3 regions of the Kitasatospora sp. NPDC088160 genome follow, and region 1 is predicted to be linked to each of the others. Evidence: riboswitches for the same ligand, from Rfam matches in the RefSeq annotation. Region 1 holds a riboswitch; each other region holds the start of a gene.
The links. A riboswitch is a leader RNA that binds a small molecule or an ion and turns the genes downstream of it on or off. The one in region 1 is predicted to bind cobalamin.
Positions count from the first base shown of each region.

Region 2: linked by a shared signal. The riboswitch ahead of ACIOGZ_RS17710 (HoxN/HupN/NixA family nickel/cobalt transporter) and the one ahead of ACIOGZ_RS24855 (CoA-acylating methylmalonate-semialdehyde dehydrogenase) in region 1 are both predicted to bind cobalamin.
Region 3: linked by a shared signal. The riboswitch ahead of ACIOGZ_RS31690 (ribonucleoside-diphosphate reductase subunit alpha) and the one ahead of ACIOGZ_RS24855 (CoA-acylating methylmalonate-semialdehyde dehydrogenase) in region 1 are both predicted to bind cobalamin.

Region 1 covers NZ_JBIUSS010000016.1:113,661-119,985, reverse strand. The annotation lists gene ACIOGZ_RS24855 (CoA-acylating methylmalonate-semialdehyde dehydrogenase) at 1-1,354, opposite strand, end outside; cobalamin riboswitch at 1,571-1,762, opposite strand; gene ACIOGZ_RS24850 (nitrilase-related carbon-nitrogen hydrolase) at 2,017-2,961, shown strand; gene ACIOGZ_RS24845 (hypothetical protein) at 3,076-3,396, opposite strand; gene ACIOGZ_RS24840 (TNT domain-containing protein) at 4,098-4,808, shown strand; gene ACIOGZ_RS24835 (S8 family serine peptidase) at 5,243-6,325, shown strand, end outside.
Region 2 covers NZ_JBIUSS010000010.1:208,457-214,781, reverse strand. The annotation lists gene rpmF (50S ribosomal protein L32) at 1-35, opposite strand, end outside; gene rpsR (30S ribosomal protein S18) at 89-325, opposite strand; gene ACIOGZ_RS17730 (CobW family GTP-binding protein) at 338-1,504, opposite strand; gene rpsN (30S ribosomal protein S14) at 1,510-1,815, opposite strand; gene rpmB (50S ribosomal protein L28) at 1,815-2,051, opposite strand; gene rpmG (50S ribosomal protein L33) at 2,177-2,341, shown strand; gene ACIOGZ_RS17710 (HoxN/HupN/NixA family nickel/cobalt transporter) at 2,454-3,566, opposite strand; cobalamin riboswitch at 3,596-3,810, opposite strand; gene ACIOGZ_RS17705 (metalloregulator ArsR/SmtB family transcription factor) at 3,892-4,275, shown strand; gene ACIOGZ_RS17700 (Fpg/Nei family DNA glycosylase) at 4,330-5,139, opposite strand; gene ACIOGZ_RS17695 (AAA family ATPase) at 5,220-6,074, opposite strand; gene aroQ (type II 3-dehydroquinate dehydratase) at 6,154-6,325, opposite strand, start outside.
Region 3 covers NZ_JBIUSS010000023.1:143,100-149,424, reverse strand. The annotation lists gene ACIOGZ_RS31690 (ribonucleoside-diphosphate reductase subunit alpha) at 1-2,241, opposite strand, end outside; cobalamin riboswitch at 2,433-2,576, opposite strand; gene ACIOGZ_RS31685 (hypothetical protein) at 2,998-4,023, shown strand; gene ACIOGZ_RS31680 (glycoside hydrolase family 26 protein) at 4,165-5,619, shown strand; gene ACIOGZ_RS31675 (hypothetical protein) at 5,803-6,325, shown strand, end outside.

The sequences.
Region 1 (6,325 bases):
CGAAGGTGTGGTACGCGACCGGCACGGGGATCGGCACGTTGACGCCGACCATGCCGGTGTTCACCCGGCGCGCGAAGTCCCGAGCCGTGTCGCCGTCCCGGGTGTAGACGGCCACGCCGTTGCCGAACTCGTGCTCGCTGGGCAGGCGCAGCGCCTCCTCGTAGTCGGCGGCGCGGAGCACGGTCAGGACGGGGCCGAAGATCTCCTCCCGGTAGATCCGCATGTCGGGAGTCACGCGGTCGAACAGCGAGGCGCCGAGGAAGTAGCCGCCCTCGTGCCCCTCCAGCCGGAAGTCCCGCCCGTCGACCACGAGTTCGGCGCCCTCCTCGACCCCGAGGTCCAGGTAGCCGCGGACCCGCTCCAGCGCGTCGGCGCCGACCAGCGGGCCGAAGTCCGCCGCCGGGTCGTCCGAGCGCCCGACCTTCAACGCGGCGATCCGCTCGACCAGTTTGGCCACCAGGGCGTCGGCGGTCTCCTCCCCCACCGGGACGGCCACCGAGATCGCCATGCAGCGCTCGCCGGCCGAGCCGTAGCCGGCGCCGATCAGCGCGTCCGCGGCCTGGTCGAGGTCGGCGTCCGGCATCACGACCAGGTGGTTCTTGGCACCGCCGAAGCACTGCGCCCGCTTCCCGTGCGCGGCGGCGGTGGCGTACACGTACTGGGCGATCGGCGTGGAGCCGACGAACCCGACCGCCTGCACCCGCGGGTCCTCCAGCAGGGTGTCCACGGCCTCCTTGCCGCCGTTGACCACGTTCAGCACGCCCGGCGGCAGCCCGGCCTCCAGGAGCAGTTCGGCGAGGCGCAGCGGCACCGAGGGGTCGCGTTCCGAGGGCTTGAGGACGAAGGCGTTGCCGCAGGCGAGGGCGGGTGCGGCCTTCCAGAGCGGGATCATCGCCGGGAAGTTGAACGGCGTGATGCCCGCGACCACGCCGAGCGGCTGGCGCATCGAGTACACGTCGATGCCGGTGCCCGCGTTGTCGCTGAACTCGCCCTTCAGCAGGTGCGGGATGCCGGCGGCGAACTCCACGACCTCCAGGCCGCGCTGGATGTCCCCGTGGGCATCGGCCACGGTCTTGCCGTGCTCGGCGGACAGCAGCCGGGCCAGCTCGTCCTTCTCCTGCTCGACGAGTTGGAGGAAGCGCAGCAGGACGCGGGCCCGCCGCTGCGGGTTCCACCCGGCCCACCCGGGCTGGGCCTGCGCGGCGTCGGCGATCACCGCCTCGACCTCGGCCCGGCTGGCCAGCGGCACCCGGGCCTGCACCCGGCCGGTGTTGGGGTCGTACACGTCGCCGAAGCGACCGGAGGTGCCGGCGGTGGGCTTGCCGGCGACGAAGTGGGTCAGTTCTCGGACCATCGGGTTCCTTCTCTCGACAGGGGTGGGGAGAGGAGGAGGATCGGAGGCCGCCGCGGGTCGGCGGGCACACGGTGGTGCGCCCCGCGGCACGGGCGTGCGGCGGCGGAACGGAACGTCAGGGCGTGGACGCCCCGGCGGCCGTGGGCACGGGACGACCAGGAGCGGCAGTGGAGCGGGAGCAGCCCGGAGTCATGCGTGTCGTCTCCATCCTCGTGGAAAACACGGAACACCCGCGGCCGGTATCCTGACTCCCGGATCACCGCACGCCCCCAGGCCTTCCCGGCTGGCTGCCAGTGGCCTTCGTCTGCGAGGACGAGCTCCCCGGTCACAGTGGCGGGACCGTGCCGGACTCACACCGGCTTCCCTGACACCGCGGACCTGTCGTCGACCATATAGTTGGACGTCCTAGTAAGTCCAGAGGCCCGCACGCGCGTTGCGCCATCGGGTTTCCGCCGCGCTGATCTCCTGCCCGACGCGGTCGCCGCACAGCCGCACAGCCGCACAGCCGCACAGCCGCACACCATTCGCCGGCCACCCCTTGCCGGAACGTTCCGGCATGGCTACATTTTCACCACGCCAGCAAAGCTGACTGAACTTTCAGTTATATCGCAGGGCCTTCACCGGCACCTCCGTATCAGCGCCAGAGAACAGAAGGAACACCCGTGACCTCGTACGCCGTCCTCACCTCCTTCGGCTCCCCGCTCGGCTCCCCCGGCCGCACCAGGCCCGCCGAACGCGCACCGCTGCGCGTCGGGCTCGTGCAGATGCGCTGGCACACCGACCCGGCCGAGCACGACGCCCGGCTGCGCGAGGGCGTGGCACTCGCCGCCGCGCAGGGCGCGACGATGGTGTGCCTGCCCGAGCTGACCCGCAGTCCCTACTTCTGCAACACCGACGACCCGATGGGGGAGGGCGCCGCCCGCCACCTGGAGGACGTCGAGACGGGGCCCACCACCCGCCTCGCCGCCGAACTCGCCGCCGAACTCGGCATCAGCGTCCACGCCTCCCTGTACGAGCGCGCCGAGGACGGCGGCCTCGGCTACAACACGGCCGTCTGCGTGGACCGCGACGGCACCCTCGTCGCCAGAACCCGGAAGAACCACATCCCGGCCTTCCCCGGCTACCGCGAGGACCTGTGCTTCCGCCCCGGCGACAGCGGGTTCCCCGTCCTGGCCCACCAGGGCGCCGCCTTCGGCTTCCCCACCTGCTGGGACGAGTGGTTCCCCGAACTCGCCCGCGCCTACGCGCTCGGCGGCGCCGAAGTCCTCGTCCACCCCACCGCCATCGGCTCCGAGGTGGACCTCCCGGACTTCGACACCCGGCCCATGTGGGAGCACGCCATCAGCGCCAACGGCCTCGCCAACGCGCTGTTCATGATCGTGCCCAACCGGATCGGGACGGAGGGCCGGTCCACCTTCTACGGCTCGTCGTTCATCTCCGACCCGTACGGCCGGATCCTGCTCCGCGCCCCGCGCGACCGGCCCGCCGTCCTCGTCGCCGACCTCGACCTCGACCAGTGCCGGGACTGGCGGGAGTTCGGCCTCCTGCGCACCCGCCGCCCCGAGCTGTACGCCCCGCTGACCGCGACGAGCCGCACCGACGCCTGACCGGACGCCCCGGCGCACCCACGCCGGGGCGTCCCGCCGCCACGAGTCGACGTGCCGGGACTGACGCCAACTACCTTTTCCAGTAGCGTAGTTGACGTGACCGACGCGCCGACCTCAGGTGGTGGCCGTCGGAGCGGGCGAAGCCGCACCGGCGGACGGCGGGGCCTGGCAGGGCAGGACGACCATCACACTCACACCCTGGCCGGGCTTCGACGCGCCCGCCGAAACGGTGTAGCCGTCGGACTCGTGGACGGCATCGAACTCCCAGGTGGGCGGGGTGGACTGAGCGTCCGCACCGGACGCCGACGAGGTGATCTTGAAGCCCTCGCCCGCCAGCTTCTCCCGCAGCGCCCGCAGCACCTCGGGGCGCTGGTCGTCCGTGGCCTTGAGCAGGATCCCCGAGCTGAGCTGGTAGGCCTCGCCCTCGTCGGCCACACCCAATCCCCGCCCCGGGCACCTGTAGTAGCCGATGAGCTTGCTCCACGGATCCCGCTCGAGGCCCGTCAGCTCGCGCACGTGGCCCTGGACCCGATCCGTCCGGGCCAGCGCCTCCTCCCGGGACTCGACACGTGTGGGCTCGCTCGGCGTTTCCCGTCCTCCGCCCGGCGTTTCCCGCCCTCCGCCCGGCGACCCCACGGACGAGCATGAGCCGAGCACCAGGGCACCCGACACCATCAGCACGGCCGCGCAGGCCGCCCGTGCGCCCGCCCCGGCCGGCACGGCCGTCGATCTCTTGAACAAGTGCAGTACTCTCCCCCGCTGACAGGTGTGCGTTTTTGCCATCCGGATGCTACGGCACCACCGGAAAGGCTCCGCATGTGCCGAAGCGTGACAGCCGACACCAAGGCGCGTGCGGTCGTCTGACAAGCGCTACCCCGGTGAAGGCGGAGGGCTGGATGAGGGCGAGGGAGCGGACGGGACGGGTCCGGCTCCCGCGAGCCGAGCATCCGTCAGCGGCATCGGCCGAACGGGTGGGCACCAGCGGCGTCGGACATCTTGTGCGCGCACGAAGGCAAATCGCCGTGCGTAACTGTGCGCGGGTCCGGCGGCCACACGGTCCGCCGTACGAGCCGACGGCCGCAACCCGCCCAGTCCCACCCCTCCACGCCCCGCACCCCGAACGGAGCCGCCCGCCCATGCGCACCCCCACTCTCGCCGCCCTCTCGCTGGCGATCGCCCTACCCCTGACGGGGCTGGCCGCCACCGGCACCGCCGCCGCACAGTCCTCCTCCCGGGCGGTGCCGATCACGGAGTGCGAGGGCGTCCCCAAGGTCCGCGATACCGGCGCCGAGAACTACCTCTGCACCCGGAAGGAACTCGGCCCGGTCACCCTGCCGACGGACTCCGTGCTGACCAAGCTGCTGGCGGGCTACGACCGGCTGGGCGGAGTGACGCCGGTGCGCTTCCTGGACTGGTACCGGGACTGGAGGGGGTGGAAGTACCCGGACCACAACGGCTTCACCGACAACGACGGCACCCTCGACATGGCCGTACAGAGCATGACGGAGCACCAGAAGCTGGACCGCTTCGGGAACAGCGCCTACGGCTCGTTCCTCGCCCCCGGCGGCACACTGTTCTCCCAGCGCGCCCTTCCGCCGGACTCCCTCAACGGGGGCGAGGACAACTACCACTGCTTCGAGGTGCAGAGGCCGTTCAACGTCCAGCAGGGGCACATCGCGGGCGCGTTCTCCCAGCCGGGCAACGGACTCCAGCAGTGGCTCGACCCGGCCCTGAAGCCGGGCGACATCCCGGGCACGTACGACGTCGCCGCCCTCATCACCGCCGGGTACCTGACCGAACACGCCGCCGACAAGACCTTCTGCCTGTCGAGCCAGAACGACGCCTGACCCCCACCCGGCCGGACCTGGCTGCGCACGCCCGGCAACCGGCAACCGGCAACCGGCAACCGGCCCGCCACGCCCTGCTACGCGCTCGGCGGGGCTGCCGCAGCAGTCGGCACGGGCCTGTGACCTGCGGCTTCAATGCGGAGCGGGCAACGAGAACCGGTTACTCCTCGTCAAGTCGCCAGCGCGGCGGACCGGCGAGGCGACAGGGCCTGGGCGAGGTCGGTATGGGTCGCACCGCGCTCCGGCCACCGGACGACCGGCAGGGCTGGTTCCCCCGCCTCGGCCTCCCGGCACCCACCCCCGTACGGGTTGTCCGCTCCCCGCGCCCGGCAGGGCGGCGCGGATGCGACCGCCGCACCAGGGATGATCCGGGTGCCCTGCGGCCGCCGGGCCCGCAGGCAACCCGACTGACCCGACTGATCGGAGCCCGATCCGTGCCCCTGCCCCTCCGCCGGGCGTCGGCGGCCCTGCTGCTGACCCTCACACCCGTCACGGCCCTTGCGCCCGCCGCGTATGCCGCCCAGCCACCCACCGCCTCCACCGCCGTGGCCGTGGCGCACTCCGCCAGTGCCGTGCCCGGGCAGTACATCGTCACCCTCAAGCACGGCCGCGACCCTGGTGAGGTCCTGCGCGGCCTCGGCATCACCCCCAGGTTCACCTACACCGACACGCTGAACGGCTTCGCCGCCACCCTCGACCCCCTCCTGCTGCGCGCCGTACGAACCAGCCCCGCCGTCGAAGCCGTCGAGGAGAACACCACCCTCCGCGTCCCGGCCCCCCACGACGGTGCGAGCGCCACCCGGGCACCGGCCGCCACCTGGGGCCTGGACCGCATCGACCAGCGGAACCTGCCCCTGGACGGCCAGTTCACCACCCACGGCCACGGCGCCGGAACGACCGCCTACATCCTCGACACCGGCATCGACTACACCCACCCGGAATTCGACGGCCGCGCCGTACCCGGCTTCGACGCCGTCGGCGACGGCCAGAACGGCCGCGACTGCCACGGCCACGGCACCCACGTCGCCGGCACCGTCGCCGGCCGCACCTACGGCGTCGCCCCGCAGGCCCGCCTCGTCTCCGTACGCATCGTCGACTGCACCGGCAACGGCGACAAAGCCCAGATGATCGCCGGCCTCGACTGGGTCGCCCACCACGCCCAGTACCCCGCCGTCCTCAACGCCTCCGCCGGCGAGGAACGCTCCCAGGCCCTCAACGACGCCACCACCGCACTCTCCGACAAGGGCGTCCTGCCCGTCGTCTCCGCCGGCAACGACGCCGCCGACGCCTGCACCGCCTCCCCCGCCTCCGCGGACCGGGTCGTCACCGTCGCCGCCACCAACCGGCAGGACCAGGAGAGCACCTTCTCCAACTGGGGCCCCTGCGTCACCCTCCACGCCCCCGGCCAGGCCATCGAATCCGCCAAACTCGGCGGCGGCAGCACCACCCTCAGCGGCACCTCCATGGCCGCGCCCCACGTCACCGGCGCCGCCGCCCTCTACACCGCCGAACACCCC
Region 2 (6,325 bases), on a different contig from region 1:
TTGCTGCGGGACGTCTTGCGCTTGGGGACGGCCATCGGGGGCTCCTTGTCGGGTGGTGACGGTGGTGGCGGTGGTGACGGTGGTCCGGTTACCGGGTGGTGCCGGCGGCGTACGGGAGGAGGGCCATCTCGCGGGCGTTCTTGACGGCCCTGGCCACGGCGCGCTGCTGCTGGACGGTGAGCCGGGTGACGCGGCGGCTCCGGATCTTGCCGCGGTCGGAGACGAAGCGCCGCAGCAGGTCGGTGTCCTTGTAGTCGATGTACTCGATGCCGGCCGTGAACAACGGGTTCGGCCGGGCCTTGGGCGGGTTCGGTCGCTTACGCACAGTGACGGCTCCTTAGTGAACGGGGTCGAGCAGGTCCCGGAAGGCGTCCGGCAGGGCCTTCCAGCCGGGTTCGCCCGCCGCGAGTTCGGCGTCGGTGAGCAGACAGGAGTCGAGCAGCCCGGTGACGCCGTCGACGTCGAGGCCCTCCGCGGTGAAGCTGAGCTGCTGCACCCGGTCGCCGTGCAGAGGGTGCCAGTCGAGGGCGGCGGCGGCCCGGCGGGCGGGCGGGTAGAGCTCCCAGGCGGCGTCGGGCAGGGAGGTGAGCCAGGGGCCGCACTCCTCGACGGCGAGGTTGGCCCCGGCGGCGTCCCAGGCGAGCATCAGGTCGGGCCGGTTGGCCAGCCAGAAGCGGCCGCGGCTGCGCTGGGCGGCGGGGACGAGCAGTTCCAGCGCCCGGTGCAGCCGCTCGGGGTGCAGCGGGCGTCGGCGCTCCCAGACCAGCGTGGTGACGCCGGCCTCGTCGCTCTCCTGCGGGAGCAGCGCGATCGCCGGGTTGACCCGGTCGCGGGCGGCGGCGACGTCGAAGCCGCCGAGGGCGGCCCGGGTGAGCGCCCCGGTGCCGAGCCGGACGACCCGGGCGGTGGGGTGGAGCTGGCGGAGCAACGCGAGCCCGGGCGCGTGCGCCGTCGCGCGCGGGACGGCGAGGGTGGTGGCGTACTCGACCTGGTGGGCGAGCGCCTCCGCGCGGGTCCGCTGGTCCTGGACGGCGGTGTGCTCGCCGTGCTCCACCAGGTCGTCGGAGACGGAGAGTTCGCCGATCAGCCGGTCCGGGTCTACGGCCGTGACCACGCCCGCGAGTTCGACGGCGTCCTCCAGGTGGCGGCCGTCCGCCTCTCCCCCGGCGATCACCTCGACGGCCGGGTGCGGGTCGCTGCCGCCCCACAGTTCGACGATCGCGAGCCCGTACCGGCCCTCGTCGGCGATCCGCAGCAGTCGCGGCAGCAGGTCCTCGCGCAGGGCGCAGCAGGGGCAGTCGTTCACCAGCGGGACGTCGGCGACGTCGAACCCGCCTCCCGCGTCGCGCAGTTCACGGCGGACGACGCCCTGCGAGGCCTCCCGCAGGTCATGGTGGAGGACCACCGCGTCCACCGCTGCCGCCGCCAACTCCCGGACGGCGGCGCGGCGTTCGTCGGCGTGCAGTCCGGCGACGACCACCACGGGCAGTTTGATCCCGTCCACGCCGCTCACCAGCTGGCCTTGCGGACGCCGGGCAGGTGGCCGGCGTGGGCGTGGACGCGGAGGTTGACCCGGGAGAGGCCGAAGGCGCGCAGGTAGCCACGGGGGCGGCCGTCGACGGCGTCGCGGTTGCGGATCCGGGTGGCGCTGGCGTCGCGGGGCTGGCGGGCGAGTTCGGCCTGGGCGTCCGCGCGTTCGGCGGGGGCGGTGCCGGGGTGGGCGGTGATCCGCTTGAGCTCGGCGCGGCGCTCGGCGTACCGGGACACGACGGCGCGGCGCTGCTCGTTCTTGGCGATCTTGCTCTGCTTGGCCATCAGACCTTCCCCCCTCGGGCGCGGATGCGGGCGACGGCGGCCTCGATGCCGATCGTGTCGATGGTGCGGATGCCCTTGGCGCTGAGGGCGAGCCGGACGTACCGGCCCTCACCGGGCAGCCAGTAGCGCTTGTGCTGGATGTTGGGGTCGAAGCGGCGGCGGGTGCGGCGGTGCGAGTGCGAGATCGCGTTGCCGAATCCGGGTTGGCGGCCGGTGAGTTGGCAGTGGGCGGACATGGGTGCTCCCTGGCGTCCGGGAATGGGCGGGACGGAGCCCACGTTACACCAGATGAAAATGACTTCCATTTCGGTGTACGGTTTCGCCCCAGCCCCGAACACCCCGCCAACCCGGGAGGACACCCATGGCCCGCAGCGAACTGCGCCCCGTCATCAAGCTCCGCTCCACCGCCGGCACCGGCTACACGTACGTGACCCGCAAGAACCGCCGCAACGACCCGGACCGGATGGTCCTGCGCAAGTACGACCCGGTCGCGCGCCGGCACGTCGACTTCCGCGAAGAGCGCTGAACCCCGCCCGCCCGACGACCGGCACCGGCCCGCAGCGACGAAACGGCGCCTCCCCCGGGATCCCGGGGGAGGCGCCGTCGCTGATCGCTGCCGTCGCTGATCGCAGCCGTCGCTACTCGGCGGCCACCCAGCGCTTCTCCACCCGGGCCAGCTTCCAGTAGGCGATCGCCGCGGCCCAGACCACCACGAACAGCCCGGCGATCGCGTAGCCGACGTTGTCCAGCGAGATGCCCGCGATCCAGCCGGTGACCGGGTCGGTCAGATCGAGCTTCTCGTGCAGCACGCCGACCAGTTCGATGGTGCCGATGACGAAGGCCACCGCGATCGACAGCCCAGTGATCGTCAGGTTGTAGTACACCTTCCGGACCGGGTTCGCGAAGGCCCACTGGTACGCGAAGTTCATGAACGTCCCGTCCAGGGTGTCGAACAGGCTCATCCCGGCCGCGAACAGCAGCGGCAGGCAGACGATCGCGTACCAGGGCAGCCCGGCCGCCGCGCCCGACCCGGCCATCACCATCAGGGTGACCTCGGTCGCGGTGTCGAAGCCCAGCCCCAGCACCATGCCCACCGGGAACATCTGCCCGGGCCGGGTGATCGACCGGGTCGCCCGGTTCAGCACCCGGGCCATGAAGCCGCGCGAGTTGAGGTGCTCCTCCAGCTGCGCCTCGTCGTACGACCCGGCCCGCATCGCCCGGAACACCTTGAGTATGCCGAGCAGCGCGGCCAGGTTGAGCGCGCCGATCAGGTAGAGGAACGCGCCGGAGGCCGTCGTGCCGACCATCCCGAGCCACTTGTGGGTGGCCGAGTCGTCGTCCATCAGCGTGCTGGCCAGCTGCGCGCCGCCCGCCACCAGGGCGGCCATCAGCACCACCATCGAGGAGTGCCCGAGGGCGAACCAGAAGCCGACCGAGACCGGCCGCTTGCCGTCCGCCATCAGCTTGCGGGTGGTGTTGTCGATCACCGCGATGTGGTCGGCGTCGAAGGCGTGCCGCATGCCGAGGGTGTACGCGGTGATCCCGAGGCCCACCCCGAAGACCTGGGTGCCGACCGCGTAGTTGTGGGGCGCGACCAGGAAGACGAGCGTCCCGAAGGCCACCACGTGCATGGCCAGGATCACCCCCATCAGCCCGGCCGTGCGGACGGTGTCCTCGCGCTTCCAGCGGAACGTGGGCAGCACGGACGGTGTCGCCGGCGCCTCGGCGGCGGCGGTTTCGGGCAGGGTCATTCGGGTCACGCTCCAGCACCTCGTGGAAACACTTCGTGAGATGCCGTGGCCGGTCTCCTGGCTTACGGGGGTCCCGTACCCGCCTTCCCAGGTGCGCGAGGCTCCCAGTGGCGTCGTGGGTACGGACGTCTCTCCATCGTCGACGATCACGATGGCCCGATCACAGTGGCGAGGGCCGCTCCGGACTGGGACCCCTGAGGATCCGTCACCGGTCTTCCCGAGCACCACGGCGGGGAACACCGTAGGGGCCAGGACCCACCCTTGCAAGGCTGCGCACCTGCGCAGGTGTCCAGGATCACAGGCCCCCTCCTGCAACAATGTGCGCATGCATCTCGTACCGGCCGACCGCGCGGGCCACCGCACCATCGACGGACACCGGGTCTGCGAGGCCATCGCCGCGATCGGCGACCCCGCGCACGTCCGCACCTGGGCCGAGCGGTTCTCCCTGCTCGCCGACCCCGGGCGGCTCGCCCTCCTGCTCGCCCTCCACCGGGCCGGCCCGCTCGCCGTCTCCGACCTCGCCGTCGCCACCGGCATGCGCGACCCCGCCGTGTCCCAGGCCCTGCGGCTGCTCCGCACCGCGGGCGTGGTCACCGGGGACAAGGACGGGCGGATCGTGCGCTACCGGCTCGTGGACGAGGCCCTGCGCCCCCTCCTCGACGCGTGCGCCGCCGCCGAACACCACGAGCCCAGCGCGGCCGTCGTCTGACCGGCTCCCCCGGAGGACGCGCCGGGGCCCGGCCGGAGCAACCCTCGAACGCGGTCAGGCCGCCTGGCAGGCGGGGCACCAGAAGAGGTTGCGCGCGGCGTGCTGCTCCGTCCGGACGTCGGTGCCACAGACCAGGCAGGGCATCGCGGCCCGCCGGTAGACGTACACCTCGCCGCCGTGGTCGTCGACGCGCGGCGGGCGGCCCATCGCCTCGGGGGTGTGCTCGGGGCGGACGGTGTCGATCCGGCCCGCGCCGACGCCCTCGTGCATCAGGGCGACCAGGTCGGCCCAGATCGCGTCCCACTCGCCCCGGGTGAGGTCGCGGCCGGCGCGGTGCGGGTTGATCCCGTGGCGGAACAGCACCTCGGCCCGGTAGACGTTGCCCACCCCGGCCAGCACCTTCTGGTCCATCAGCAGCGCGGCGACGGTCGTCCGGCTGGCCGATATCCGGCGCCAGGCGGCCTCCGGGTCGGCGTCGGCGCGCAGCGGGTCGGGGCCCAGCCGGGCGGCGACGGCGGCCTTCTCCGCTCCGGTGACCAGCGCGCAGGTGTTGGGGCCGCGCAGGTCCGCGTAGCCGTCGTCGTTGGCCAGCCGCAGCCGGACCAGGCCGACCGGCTCGGGCGCGGGCCCGGTACCGAAGGCGAAGCCGCCGTAGAGGCCGAGGTGGACGTGCACCCAGGCGCCCTCCTCGAAGCCGAGGAACAGGTGCTTGCCGACGGCTTCGGCCGCGGTGAGCAGCTGCCCGTCGATGGCCTTGGCCTCGTCGGCGAACCGGCCCTGCGGGCTGGACACCTCGACCGGGCGGCCGCCGAAGGCCTTCCGGTTCTCGGCGGCGAGGCGGTGGATGATGTGGCCTTCCGGCACGGGCGTCAGCTCCCCCGGGGTGGTTCGACAGGACCCGCACATCATCGCAGCCGGCACCGACACCGCCGGATCGTCGCAGATCAGCGCACCGGCATGCCCATCAGCCGGGCCAGGATGACGCGGTCCAGCTCGGCGGCGGTGCCGGCCACGTCCAGGTACGAGTTGTCGATGATCGGCAGCCCGGAGTTGTACCAGCCGGCCATCCGGCCGTGGATCCGCGCCACCTCCTCGTCACCGAGCCGCCGGGTGCCGCCGCGCCGGGCGTTGCGGTGCAGCACGGAGTCCAGGCTGGGCAGCAGCACGACCGGGATCATGCCGGGGCCGATGTGCCGCTTCCAGCCGCCGAGGCCGATGGCCGGGCGGTCCGGGAAGACGGCGTCGTCGATGATGCAGGAGATGCCGTTGGCGAGGTAGTTGCGGCAGGCGAAGCCGCAGGTGCGGCGGGCCAGCCGGTACTGCGCCTCGGAGGCGTTGTTCCAGCCGGACTGCGGGTTGGCGAAGCCGGACTGCACCCACTCGCGGACGTCGTCCAGGCTGATGTGCGCGGTCGGGCTGGGCCGGCGCTCGGCCCAGTACCGGGCGACGGTGGTCTTGCCGGCCCCGGCCGGGCCGATCAGCAGGACGGCGATCGGACTGGTGGGCGCGTGCCGCTGCGGCGGGTGGGCGGGGAGTTGCACGGGCGTGCCGGAGGGCAGCACGAAGTGCCCGGTGGACCCGACGGGGACCGGCGCGCCGGGCGCGGGTGCGGCCGGGGCGGGCGCGGCAACAGGAGCGGGCGGCACCGGAGCGGCCGGAACCGGCGGCGCGGCGGCGGGAACAGGAGCCGGAGCGGGCGGCACCGGCGGCGGCGCGGCGGCCCCCGACGGCTGCGGCCCCGGCGGAGCGACGGGACGCGGCGGGACCTGCCCACCCCCGGCGTACTGCGTCACGGTCACCTCCCGACACCTCTCAGCGGGGAGACTACACGGCGGCCCGGCGGCGGGCACAGTCCGCCGCCGGGCCGCTGACCAGGCGTCAGCGCGTGGTGAGTTGCTCGGCCAGGGCGCGCAGGGCCAGCTCGTACGAGCCGAGCCCGAACCCCGCGATGGTGCCGGAGGCCACCGCGGCGATCACCGAGGTGTGCCGGAAGGTCTCCCGGGCGTACGGGTTGGAGATGTGCACCTCGATCAGCGGCGCGGTGCGCTGC
Region 3 (6,325 bases), on a different contig from region 1:
GGTGGTCTTGAGACCGACCTTCCACGCGTAGGCGTACATCGAGCTGAGCTTGCCGATGGTCGGCGCCGCCATGAACAGGTTCAGCGACTGGCTCTGGTCGAGGTACGGCATGCGGGCCGCGGCCAGGTCGATCAGCGCGCGCTGGGGCAGCTCCCAGGCGGTGCGGTACAGCGAGCGGACCTCGGCGGGCAGCCAGCCCAGCTCCTGGACGGAGCCGTTGGCCTCGCGCAGGGCGTCGCGGGTCTGCTGGTCCCAGACGCCGAGCTCCTTGAGCTCGCGCACCAGGTACGGGTTGACCTGGAGGAACTCGCCGGACAGCGTCTCGCGCTTGAACAGGTTGGAGACCTGCGGCTCGATGCACTCGTAGACGCCGGCGATGGACGCGATGGTCGCGGTCGGCGCGATGGCCAGCAGCAGCGAGTTGCGCAGGCCGGTCTCGGCGATGCGGGCGCGCAGCGCGGTCCAGCGGTCGGCCCACTGCGGGGCGGCCGTCGGGAAGTGGTCGATGTGCAGCTCGCCGCGGGCGGCGCGGGTCTCGCCGTAGGCCTCGTGGCGGCCCAGCTGCTCGGCCAGGTCGGCGGAGCGCTCGTACGCGGTGAGCATGATGCGCTCGGCGATGAGGGTGGACAGCCGCGCGGCCTCGGCGGAGTCGAAGTCGATCCGCAGCTTGAAGAAGACGTCCTGGAGGCCCATCACGCCGAGGCCGACCGGGCGCCAGCGGGAGTTGGAGGTGCCGGCCTCGGTGGTCGGGTAGAAGTTGATGTCCACCACGCGGTCGAGGAACGTCACGGCGGTGCGGACGGTGGCGTCGAGGCGCTCCCAGTCCATGGCGCCGAGCAGGTCGTCGACGGAGGCCCCCGGGGCGACGTGGGCGCCGAGGTTGACCGAGCCGAGGTTGCAGACGGCGGTCTCGGAGTCGTCCGTGACCTCCAGGATCTCGGTGCACAGGTTCGAGGAGTGCACCGTGCGGCCGGGCAGCGCGGTCTGGTTGGCGGCGCGGTTGGAGGCGTCCTTGAAGGTCATCCAGCCGTTGCCGGTCTGCGCCAGGGTGCGCATCATCCGGGCGTACAGGGTCTGCGCGGGGATGGTGCGCACGGCCTTGCCGGCCAGCTCGGCCTTGCGGTAGGCCTCGTCGAAGTCGGAGCCCCACAGGTCGACGAGCTCGGGCACGTCGGCGGGGGAGAACAGCGACCAGTCCTCGTTGGCGTTGACCCGGCGCATGAACTCGTCCGGGATCCAGTGCGCCAGGTTGAGGTTGTGGGTGCGCCGCGCCTCCTCGCCGGTGTTGTCGCGGAGCTCCAGGAACTCCTCGATGTCGGCGTGCCAGGTCTCCAGGTAGACGCAGGCCGCGCCCTTGCGGCGGCCGCCCTGGTTGACGGCGGCGACCGAGGAGTCGAGGGTGCGCAGGAACGGGACGATGCCGTTGGACTTGCCGTTGGTGCCGCGGATCAGGCTGCCGCGCGAGCGGATGCGCGAGTAGGACAGGCCGATGCCGCCGGCGTGCTTGGACAGCCGGGCGATCTGCGCGTAGCGGTTGTAGATCGAGTCCAGGTTGTCCAGCGGGGAGTCGAGCAGGTAGCAGCTCGACATCTGCGGGTGCCGGGTGCCGGAGTTGAACAGGGTCGGCGAGGAGGTCAGGTACTCCAGCCGGCTCATCAGGCCGTACAGCTCGGCGACCTCCCGCACCGACTGCTCGCTGTCGCCGACCGCCAGGCCGCAGGCGACGCGGAGCAGGAAGTGCTGCGGGGTCTCGATGACCTTGCGGGTGATCGGGTGGCGCAGCAGGTAGCGGGACTGCACGGTGCGCAGGCCGAAGTACTCGAAGCGGTCGTCGCCGTGCGCGTCGATCAGCGCGTCCAGGGCGGCGGCGTGCTTGGTGACGAAGGCGGCGGTGGTGCCGCCGATCAGGCCCTCGGCGTGGCCGACGGCGATCGAGGCGGCGAAGGAGCGCGAGCCCTGGCTGTTCGCCTCGTCGACGATCTCCAGGGCGAGCAGCCGGGCGGCCAGCTTCGAGTACTGGGGGTCCTCGGCGATCATCGACGCGGCGGCGTCCACGGCCAGCCCGCGCAGCTCGGCGAAGTCCGAGCCGGCGTGGCGGCCGCGCAGCGCGGCGGCGGCGACATGGCCGGGGTCCACCTGGGGGAGATCGACGCTGCGGTCGGTGAGCAGCCGAAGGAGCGCGCCGCCGGGGTCGGAGACCGTCGGGTCGGTGGGGGCGGGGCCGGTGCCCTGGGCGGGCAGGGTGGCTGAGGCAGCGGTGGTCAAGGCGCTCTCTCCTGGCGGCGATCGGCGGCGGTGATCGGGGGGTACCGGGCCGTTCGGGGCAGGGGAGCACGGCACGTACGCAGGAAGCGTCGCGCGACAGTGGCGTCCCCGGCCCGCCCGCGAGGCCCGGAAGGTAGTTCTCGTGCTGGCGCGGCCTCTGCGGGAGGGCCCGTGCGCACACCGTCGGCAGGTACTCGGACTCGCGGGGCGGCTACTGGTAGCCGCCCGCTCACCGCTGCGGGGCAGTCCCGGATTCGCACCGGGTTCCCCTGCATCGACAGCAGGATTGAGCATACATCTAGTGGTGTCTCTCTGATGCGACCCCACATGTAGTACGGCGCGGTGTGTCGGAGCGATAACCGGTGGTGCCGGGAGGGGGCGGGTCGTGGCCTTGGGGCGCCTCGGATCCGGGCTCCCGACGCCCTGATTCCGGGCCCCGGCGTCCTGGTTTCGATACGGAACGGTCACCGGGCGGACCGGTTGCCGCGGGCATGCCCTACGATCTGGGCGCATGAGCGAGCGAAGCGCCGAGGGGCGCGTTTCGCGAAGCGATCATCGAGCGAAGCGAGGGGGCGCGTGAGCGACGGAACTGGCGCACCCGGGCAGGGTCCGCAGGGAACGCCTCCCCCCGGGCCGGGGGACGCGCACGGTCAGCAGCCGCCGGTGGTGCCCGGTCCGGTGTTGCCGCCGAGCGGGGGCTTCGGGCCGCCGCCGGCCTCGTACGGGCCTCCGGTGCCGCCCGCGCAGCCGGTGGCGCAGCCCGGTCCGCCGGGGCAGCCTCCGCTGCCGCAGCCGGGACCGCCAGGGCAGCAGCTGCCGCCGCAGTGGCAGCCGAACCCCCAGGCGCACCCCCAGCCGCATCCCCAGCCGCATCCGCAGCCGTACCCGCAGCCCCAGGCGCCGCAGCGCGCCGAGCCGAACTGGGAGGCGCTGGCGGACCGCAACGCGGCGGACGGCAAGCGCCGCCGCCGACTGCGGGCCCTCGGCGTGGCGGTCGCGGTCGTCCTGGTCGGCGGCCTGATCGCGGGCGGGGCGGTGCTGCTGACGAAGGGCGGCGGCGACAAGCCGGTCGCCGGGCCGATCGCCTCGGCCTCCAACCGGCCGTCCTCCGCCGCATCGGGTGCCGCCCGGAGTGCCGCGCCGAGTGCCGCCGCAACCCCGGGCGGGAACCCGTCCGGCACCCCGGGCGGAGCGCCGGACGACCCGTCGAAGCCGATCTGGGAGGCCGCCACCGACCCGGCGCCGCAGGACGCGGGGGCACTGTTCTCCGCGCTCCAGGTGACGGTCAACGGCGCCACCTGGAACCGGACCTTCGTCTCGCTGGACTCGCCCTGCTGGGACGGGAACTCGACGACCGGCGGGCTCGGCAAGGTCCTCGGTGACCAGGGCTGCCAGAAGGTGCTCCGGGCGACCTACGTCTCCGGCGACAGCGCGGTGACCGTCGGCGTCGCGGTCTTCGACCACAAGATCCAGGCCGAGACCTCGATGAAGAGCTACACCGGCCACCTCAAGGGCGCCGTCGCGCCGGGCGCGCCGGCCTTCTGCGCCACTCCGGGCTGCACCAACACGCACAACACCCTGGGCCGGTACGCCTACTTCACGGTCGAGGGCTCGGCGAAGGGCGGCGACACCGCCGACGCCACCGCCACCGCGGCGGCCGTCGGCTTCGGCGAGCACGTGAAGGGCCAGCTGCTCCAGCGCGCCAAGGCCGCGTCCGCGGCCGCGCCGGGTGCGTCGGGGGCCGCCGCGGCCGGCTGATCCGCCGTGGCACCCCGGCCCCGGCGGGTTCGCTCGCCGGTGCCGGGGGAGTGTGGCAGGCTCTCGGGGGCAGTCATTCGCACGAGTGTTCCGGTTGTGTCCGCCTGGGCCGGTGCCGGCGAGCAACCGGAGGAGCGGTCCGTGGCCCTGCCCAGAGCCCTGCGCGGCAGGCCCGCCGTCCTGGCCGCGGCCGGGGTCGTGGTCGCCGCGGGCGCCGTGGCGCTGTTGCAGCGTGACGGCCGGGCCGACGGCGAACGGCCCGCCCGCGTCCCGGTGACGGTCGGCCTCCCCGGCCGCACCCTGCCGCCGGAGGTCGGCCGGGACCTGCTCGCCCGGGATCCGCAGGCCTCGCCGAACGCCCGGGCCGTCCAGCAGCTGCTCGCCGACCTGGAGGACCGGGCCCGCACCGGGCAGAGCGGCGGGACGGTGATCGGCCAGCACGTCGAGGCGCACAACGAGCGCAACAACCCCGAGTACGGCGACTACCGCGGCACCAAGCAGGTCGGCTACTACTACAAGAAGGCCGCCGACCTCACCGGCAAGCTGCCCGGCTTCGTCGAGACCGACCTCGGCCCCGGCTACGGCCAGACCGGCTGGGGCGTCGGCGACCCGCGCTCCTACTCGGCCGGCCGGTGGCCCACCTGCCGGGCCGGCTGGCAGTACACCGACGACGCCGTCGACCTGCTCTCCGCCGTCTGGTCCGGTCACCCGCGCGCCGACGACGGCAGCTACGGCACGGCCGGCGTCCAGCACAACTGCGACGGCACCACCACCGAACTGCCCGACAACGGCGGGGGGCCGGCCGGGATCGTCGGCATGTCCTTCCACCAGCCCTACCCGGGTTCGGACGTCAAGTCCTTCGAGCAGGTGCTCTGTTCGAACTCTCCGGCCGCCAAGGACAAGGGCTGGTTCGGCCGGGTCGTCGACAGCGCGCACGACACCCCCGAGTACCGCGCGCTGATGACCGACCTGTCCTACCTGGCCGACCACCTGGAGTACCTGGCCGCCCACGACGTGCCGGTGCTGCTGCGCCCGTACCACGAGATGAACGTGCAGGATTGCTCCCGCAGGTTCTGGTGGTCGGGCCAGAAGCCGGCCGACTACCAGGCGCTGTGGCGGATCACCTACCGCTACCTGGTGGAGACCAGGGGCCTGCACAACCTGCTGTTCGTCTGGACGCCGGTGTCCTGGGACGGAGCCCCCGGCGCGGACCCGTGGGACTACTACCCGGGCTCGCAGTACGTCGACGTGGTCGGGGTGGACGACTACAGCGGCAGCCCCGCGCACCCGATCGGCACCGGCGAGGTGTGGACCAAGCGGTACTACGACGGACTCGCCGGCTACGGCAAGCCGCGGATCCTGGCCGAGTCCTTCGCCGTCCCGGTCAACTCCCGCCAGCCGGACACGCTGCGGTGCACGCCCTGGACGATCTGGACGGTCTGGGGGCAGTCGCTCACCTCGGACAACCTGACGCTGGACCAGCCGCGCAACTCCAGCGCGGACGTCAACGCCACCTACCACAGCCCGCTGGCGCTCACCGGCGGCGCCGGCCCGTTCGGCGCGAACGTCGACTGGGGCGGCCTGCACGTTCGTTGAGCCGGTCCGCAGGGTCGTCGAGCCGCCCCCGCGCGTCCGCCGAGCCGGTCGCCGTGAGGTGCGCTACACCACCGAATTCCGTTGAACGGCCGGAATACCGTGTCCGTTGTGCCGTGTGGCATCCTGTGGCGGCGAAGCCGAGGGGCTGACGCCGGGACGGGCCCGGCGGGGCGGGGGTGCGGGATGGGACAGGCGCGTGCGATGCGCGCGGCCGGCGGCATCGCCGTCGGCTGGGGCGTGGTGCTGCTGGCTTGGGCGGCGTACAACTGCTTCGGCCAGGTCGGGTTCGCGACCTACGTCAAAGGCATCTTCTACTACGGCGGCACCTCGGTGGACGCCGAGACCGGCAGCCTCAACTACGGCCTGATCTACCTGCTTTCGGGAATCCTGCTGCTGCGCGGGCGCAGCTGGGCGCTCGGGGTGGCGGCCGGCGTCGCACTGGTCGAGGGGTACAACCGGGTGCGCAGCCTGACCGGCGCGCTCCTGGACAAGCCGCAGCGGGAGTGGTTCACCAGCACCACCGAGGGCGGGCTCAAGCTCGCGACCTTCGCGCTCGGCGTGGCCGTCACCGCGGCGCTGATCCTGCTGCTGGCCCGGCTGAAGTGGCGGGAGCCGCGGGCGCCGGAGGCCGCCGCGGCGTCGGGCGGCCAGGTGCACTGGTCGCTGCTGCGGACGATCCCGGCCGAGCCGGCCCCGGGCCCGCAGC